Linked DNA regions of Rhodopseudomonas boonkerdii. The protein of the gene in region 1 interacts with the protein of each later gene in a pairwise test. Links are inferred from orthologs where the notes say so. Each region holds a gene or a part of one and is shown in the gene's direction. Other genes may lie near its edges. The genes, in order: ccmE and E0H22_RS00790.

Region 1 (3,294 bases):
CGTGACCTTTGCGCCGTCTATCAACGAAGCTTGTGACAAGGCGCGGTTTGCGGCCGTGGACCGCGCCATTCCCGATCCATAGCGATATCCCGCCCGGCACGATGGCGTAAAAGTCAATTGCGCGGGGGGAAAGGCCATGATGTAACCGGCCCCGGACGTCGATTAGATCGACTCGAAGGTACGTCGGAACCCATTGATGACCTTATGGTTTGTGTTCGCCTTGATGACCGCCGCGGCAGCTTTCGCCGTGCTGTGGCCGCTCGGCCGGACGAGCGCCGCGACGGGGGGCACCGAAGTCGCCGTCTATAAGGACCAGCTTGCCGAGGTCGGGCGGGATGTCGCGGCCGGGCTGATCGGACCTGCCGAGGCGGAAGCGGCGCGGGTCGAGATCGGCCGCAGGTTGCTGGCGGCCGTGGATGCCGACGGCAAGAGCGCGGCGGGGAGCGCGCCGCGCCTGCGCAAGGCGGTGTCGCTGGTGGCGCTGATCGGGCTGCCGCTGATTGCCGTCGGCGTCTACCTGCCGCTCGGCTCACCGCAGCTTCCGGATATGCCGCTGGCCTCGCGCCAGCAGACGCCGAGCCCCAATCAATCGGTTGTCAGCCTGATCGCGCAGGTCGAGGCGCATCTCGAAAAGAACCCCACCGATGCGCGCGGCTGGACGGTGCTGGCGCCGGTGCTGGCGCGGATCGGCCGCCATGACGACGCGGTGCGCGCCTATCGCAACATCATCACCTTTGGCGGCGACAGCGCGGCGCATCGCGCCGATCTCGGCGAGGCGATGACCATGGCCGCCAATGGCGTGATCACGGCAGACGCCAAGGCGGAATTCGATCGCGCCGTCGCGCAGGACGCCAATGAGGTGAAGGCGCGTTTCTTCCTCGGCCTTGCCGCCGAGCAGGATGGTCGCGGCGCCGACGCCGCGACGATCTGGCGCGGGATGCTCGACCAGGCTCCGGCCGATGCGCCGTGGCGCCCGGCGGTGAGCGCGGCTCTGGCGCGTGTCGGCGGCAAGGGACCGGAGCTCCCTGCGCTGCCCCGGGAGACTGTTGCTGCCGCGCAGGACATGAATGCCGATGATCGCAGCGCGATGATCCAGGGCATGGTCGATCGTCTGGCAACGCGCCTGAAGCAGGACGGCAGCGATGTGGATGGATGGCTGCGCCTCGTGCGCGCTTATCTCGTGCTCGGCGAGCACGCCAAGGCAAAGAGCGCGCTGGCCGATGCGCGGCAGGCCGTCGGCAGCGACGCCGAGCGGCTGCGCAAGCTGAATGACGGCGTCAAGGACGCCGGTCTCGATGGATAATTCGCGATGACACGCAAGCAGCGACGACTGACGATGATAGGCGGTGCGCTCGCGATCCTGGCGATCGCGGCGGGCCTCGTGCTCAATGCGTTGCGCGACAGCATCGTGTTCTTCTCGACGCCGACCATGGCGGCAGAGAAGCAAATCCCGGCAGGCAAGCGGTTTCGCCTCGGCGGCATGGTGGAGCAGGGCTCGCTGCAGCGTGGCGACAATCTCGCCGTGAGCTTCAAGGTCTCCGACGGCGGCGCGACGCTGCCGGTGAACTACAAGGGCATTCTCCCGGACCTGTTCCGCGAAGGACAGGGCGTGGTCGCCGAAGGCGCGCTCGACGCGCATGGCGTGTTCAAGGCGGACACCGTGCTCGCCAAGCATGACGAGACCTATATGCCGAAGGAAGTGGCCGATGCGCTGAAGAAGCAGGGCCGCTGGAAGGAAGGCGAGGGCGGCAAGCCGGTGGTTTCGCAGGACACCACCAGCGCCAATCCGAGCATCACACGATGATCGCCGAAGCCGGACATTACGCACTGATCCTCGCGCTCGCGCTGGCGCTGATCCAGTCGACCGTGCCGGTGGCCGGCGCGCAGCTGCGGGACACCGCGCTGATGAACGTGGCGCGCTCGACGGCGCTGGCGCAGTTTCTGTTCTGCGGATTGTCGTTCCTGGCGCTGACCACGCTCTATGTCGCGTCGGACTTCTCCGTCGCCAACGTGTTCGAGAATTCGCATTCGGCCAAGCCGTTGCTCTACAAGATCACCGGCGTATGGGGAAACCACGAAGGCTCGATGCTGCTCTGGGTGTCGATCCTCGCTTTCTTCGGCGCGCTGGTGGCGACTTTCGGCAACAATCTGCCGCTGTCGCTGCGCGCCCATGTGCTGGCGGTGCAGGGCTGGATCGCCGCGGCGTTCTATCTGTTCATCCTCGCAACCTCGAACCCGTTCCTGCGCATGGCGCAGGCGCCGCTGGAAGGTCGCGACCTCAATCCGGTGCTGCAGGATATCGGGCTCGCGGTGCATCCGCCGATGCTCTATCTCGGCTATGTCGGCTTCTCCATCTCGTTCTCCTTCGCCGTCGCCGCGTTGATCGAAGGCCGCATCGACGCCGCCTGGGCGCGCTGGGTGCGGCCATGGACCCTGGTGGCGTGGATTTTTCTCACCCTCGGCATCGCCATGGGCTCGTACTGGGCCTATTACGAACTCGGCTGGGGCGGCTGGTGGTTCTGGGACCCCGTCGAGAACGCCTCGCTGATGCCGTGGCTGTCCGGCACCGCGCTGCTGCATTCCGCCATCGTGATGGAGAAGCGCAACGCGCTGAAGGTCTGGACCGTGCTGCTCGCGATCCTCACATTCTCGCTGTCGCTGCTCGGCACCTTCCTGGTGCGCTCCGGTGTGCTCACCTCGGTGCATGCCTTCGCGACCGATCCGTCCCGCGGCGTGTTCATTCTGGTTATTCTCTGCCTGTTCATCGGCGGCAGCCTGACGCTTTATCTCTGGCGCGCGCCCTCGCTGAAGCAGGGCGGGCTGTTCGCGCCGATCTCGCGCGAAGGCGCGCTGGTGCTGAACAACCTGTTCCTCACCACGGCCTGCGCCACCGTCTTTGTCGGCACGCTGTATCCGCTGGCGCTGGAAATGCTGACCGGCGACAAGATCTCGGTGGGGGCGCCGTTCTTCAACCTCACATTCGGACCGCTTTTCGTGCCGCTGCTGCTGGCCGTGCCGTTCGGCCCGCTGCTGGCCTGGAAGCGCGGCGATGTCCGCGGCGTCGCGCAGCGGCTGCTCGCCGCCGGCATCGCAGCGCTGCTCGCCATCGCGCTCGTCTGGGCCTGGACATCGGGCGGCGCGGCGCTGGCGCCGCTGGCGATCGGGCTCGCCGTGTTCGTCATTGGCGGCGCCATCGTCGATATCGCCGAACGCATCATGCTGTTCCGATTGCCGCCGGCGGTCTCGTTGCGACGCGCGGCCGGTCTGCCGCGCGCAGCCTGGGGCACGGCTTTC
Region 2 (3,056 bases), 2.2 Mb from region 1 along the record:
TGTTTGCAGGGTTGATGACGGCGCATCTGGCCGGCGGCGGCCTGATCGTGGCGGCGACCCATACGCCGCTCGGGATCGCGGCGCGGGAATTGCGTGTCGGGGGTGAGGCGTGAGTCCCATCGCAGCAAAGATGCAATCGTGCTCGGCCAGTTGTGCCCCCCCGCGGGGGGGAAGGAAGCTACCGAGCGTCTGGCATCGGGAGCGCCTCTCATGACCGCGCTGCTCGCCATCGCCCGCCGCGACATCCGCATCGCGCTGCGCGTCGGTGGCGGCGCGCTGATCGGGGTGCTGTTCTTCCTCACCGTCGTCGTGCTGATGCCTTTCGCGATCGGTCCTGATCTCAATCTTTTGATGCGGCTCGGTCCTGCAATCCTCTGGCTCGGCGCGCTGCTGGCGAGCCTCCTCACCCTGGATCGCCTGTTCATGGCCGATCACGACGACGGTTCGCTCGATCTCATTCTGATGAGCCGTACGCCACTGGAATTCACCTGCGCCGCCAAGGCGCTTGCGCATTGGCTGGCCGCCGGCGTCCCGCTTGTCGTCGCCACGCCGGTGCTCGGCCTGCTCCTCAATCTCGACGCCACTGCGACGCTATCCGTGGCGCTGACGCTGCTGGTCGGCACCCCTGCGCTGACCTTCACCGGCATGATCGGCGCCGCGCTGGCGGTGACGCTGCAGCGGGGCGGCCTGCTGCTCGCCGTACTGGTGCTGCCGTTGTCGATCCCGGTGTTGATCTTCGGCGTTGCCGCATCGAATGTGGCCATCGCCGAACAGGGCACGATGGCGTTCGGAACGCCGTTCTCGATCCTGTGCGCAATCTCGCTGGCGAGTCTCGTGATCGGACCATTCGCCGCGGCGGCAAGCCTGCGGCATGGGATGGATTGAGCGAGGCCGATCCATGGCAACCCGCGGTGAATGAGAATAAGTTGCATTGATCGCGGGCGCGGCCGCGACTAGTGGAAATGCCATGACGCTGACCGAACTTGCCAACCCGACCCGGTTCCTGTCCCTCACGACCCGCATTCTGCCATGGCTTGCGATGCTCACCGGCGCGCTGCTCGTGATTGGCCTCTATCAGGCCGTGCTGGCGCCGGACGACTACCAGCAGGGCGCGACGGTCAAGATCATGTTCATCCATGTGCCGAATGCCTGGCTGGCGATGTTTGTCTGGGGCGTGATGAGCGTGGCCTCGCTGGGCACGCTGGTGTGGCGCCACCCGCTCGCCGATGTCGCCGCCAAGGCGGCGGCGCCGATCGGCGCGGCCTTTACGTTTCTCGCACTGGTGACGGGTTCGCTGTGGGGCCGGCCGATGTGGGGCACCTATTGGGAATGGGACGCCCGGCTGACCTCGGTGCTGATCCTGTTCCTGATGTATCTCGGCCTGATCGCGTTGTGGCGCGCGGTGGAAGATCCCTCGCGCGCGGCCCGCGCCGCCGCCGTGCTGACGCTGGTCGGCGCCATCAATATCCCGATCATCAAGTTCTCCGTCGACTGGTGGAATACGCTGCACCAGCCCGCCTCGGTGATCCGCATGGGCGGCTCGACCCTCGACAAGTCCTATCTTTATCCACTGCTCGTCATGGCGGTGGCATTCTCGCTGCTGTTCGTCACGCTGCATCTCGCCGCCATGCGTAACGAGATCATGCGCCGCCGCCTGCGGGCGCTGCAGATGCTGCAAGCCTCGAAGCCGGTGGCGCCGCCATGATGTCGCTCGGCCCCTACGCCTCGTTTATCGTGACGTCCTACGCGCTGGTCGCGGCCGTTGTGCTGATCCTCATCGCCTGGATCGCCCTCGATCATCGCCGCGTCCGCGCGAAGCTGCATGCGCTCGAAGAGGCCGGCATCGCACGTCGCTCCGGCCGTGGCGCTACGGATCTGAAATGAGCGAGATCGCGACCACAGCCCCGAAGCGCCGCTGGGTGCTGGCATTGCCGCTGGCGGTCTTCGCCGCGTTGGCCGCATTGTTCTGGTTTCGGCTCGGCGTCGATCCGCAGCGGCTGCCGTCGGCACTCATCGGCCGACCGGCGCCGCAAACCGCATTGCCGGCGCTGCAGGGGCTTCATGAAAGCAGCGCGCCGGTTCCCGGTCTCGATCCTGCGGCCTTCATGGGCAAGGTCAGCCTCGTCAATGTCTGGGCGTCATGGTGCGTGCCGTGCCATGAGGAGGCGCCGATCCTCACCGAGCTCGGCAAGGACACGCGGCTGCAGCTGGTCGGTATCAACTACAAGGACAATGCCGACAACGCCCGCCGCTTTCTCGGCCGTTACGGCAATCCATTCGGCATCGTCGGCGTCGACGGCAATGGCCGCGCGTCGATCGAATGGGGCGTCTATGGCGTACCGGAAACCTTCATCGTCGGCCGCGACGGCAAGGTCGTTTACAAGCTCGTCGGTGGTATCAATCAGGACAATCTCGCCAAGGTGCTGATGCCGGAAATCGAGAAGGCGCTGAAGGCTGGTAGCTAGTCTCCGTCCCTCATCCTGAGGAGCGCGCAAAGCGCGCGTCTCGAAGGATGGCTACAGACTCGGGAGCCAGGCCATCTCATGGTTCGAGACGGCGCTCCGCGCCTCCTCACCATGAGGGGCGGAGTTGAGCTACTAAAAATAAATTTCAGCTTTTATCTGCGGTTCATTTTGGCGCCATGGCTCCGCCATGAATGAACATCTCAATCGGTTTGTTACTTAACTGTCCTGGAGGGACAAACCGATGCGTTACTTCAAGCTTGCTACACTGACCGCTGTCGCTCTCTCGCTCGGACTGGCCGCCACTGCGCCTTCGATGGCGCAAACGGTGCAGCCAGCCACACCTGCCAGCAAGATGGCCCCCGTCGCTGCGCCGAAGGCCGCCGCACCCGCGGCCACGACAGGCGCGGCATCGGCAAAGACCGATCTCGTCGATATCAACTCGGCAACGCCCGAGGCACTGGAAGCGCTGCCGGGCATCGGCAAGGCCTATGCGACTGCCATCGTCAAAGGCCGGCCGTATAAGGGCAAGGACGAACTGGTGCAGAAGAAGATCGTGCCGGAAAAGACCTATGACGGCATCAAGGACAAGGT

What was found.
Region 2: the proteins of ccmE (region 1) and E0H22_RS00790 interact in binary tests that used the Escherichia coli proteins (3 or more experiments, as listed by UniProt). The link is inferred for Rhodopseudomonas boonkerdii from one-to-one orthologs.

Annotation. Positions count from the first base shown.
Region 1 is NZ_CP036537.1:2,327,929-2,331,222, forward strand. The notes cover bases 77-3,056. They hold ccmE (cytochrome c maturation protein CcmE), read left to right. Parts: upstream 77-1,309; coding sequence 1,310-1,804; downstream 1,805-3,056. Other genes in these bases: ccmI (c-type cytochrome biogenesis protein CcmI), read left to right, coding at 197-1,303; E0H22_RS10835 (heme lyase CcmF/NrfE family subunit), read left to right, coding at 1,801-3,056. In the rest of the region: rutD (pyrimidine utilization protein D), read left to right, coding at 1-5; more of E0H22_RS10835, read left to right, coding at 3,057-3,294. UniProt on the Escherichia coli protein: Heme chaperone required for the biogenesis of c-type cytochromes. Transiently binds heme delivered by CcmC and transfers the heme to apo-cytochromes in a process facilitated by CcmF and CcmH.
Region 2 is NZ_CP036537.1:170,333-173,388, reverse strand. What follows is about bases 95-2,836. They hold E0H22_RS00790 (heme ABC transporter permease), read left to right. Parts: upstream 95-967; coding sequence 968-1,705; downstream 1,706-2,836. Other genes in these bases: E0H22_RS00775 (ComEA family DNA-binding protein), read left to right, coding at 2,707-2,836; E0H22_RS00780 (DsbE family thiol:disulfide interchange protein), read left to right, coding at 1,881-2,465; ccmD (heme exporter protein CcmD), read left to right, coding at 1,702-1,884; ccmB (heme exporter protein CcmB), read left to right, coding at 211-885; ccmA (heme ABC exporter ATP-binding protein CcmA), read left to right, coding at 95-113. Outside these bases: more of ccmA, read left to right, coding at 1-94; more of E0H22_RS00775, read left to right, coding at 2,837-3,056. UniProt on the Escherichia coli protein: Required for the export of heme to the periplasm for the biogenesis of c-type cytochromes.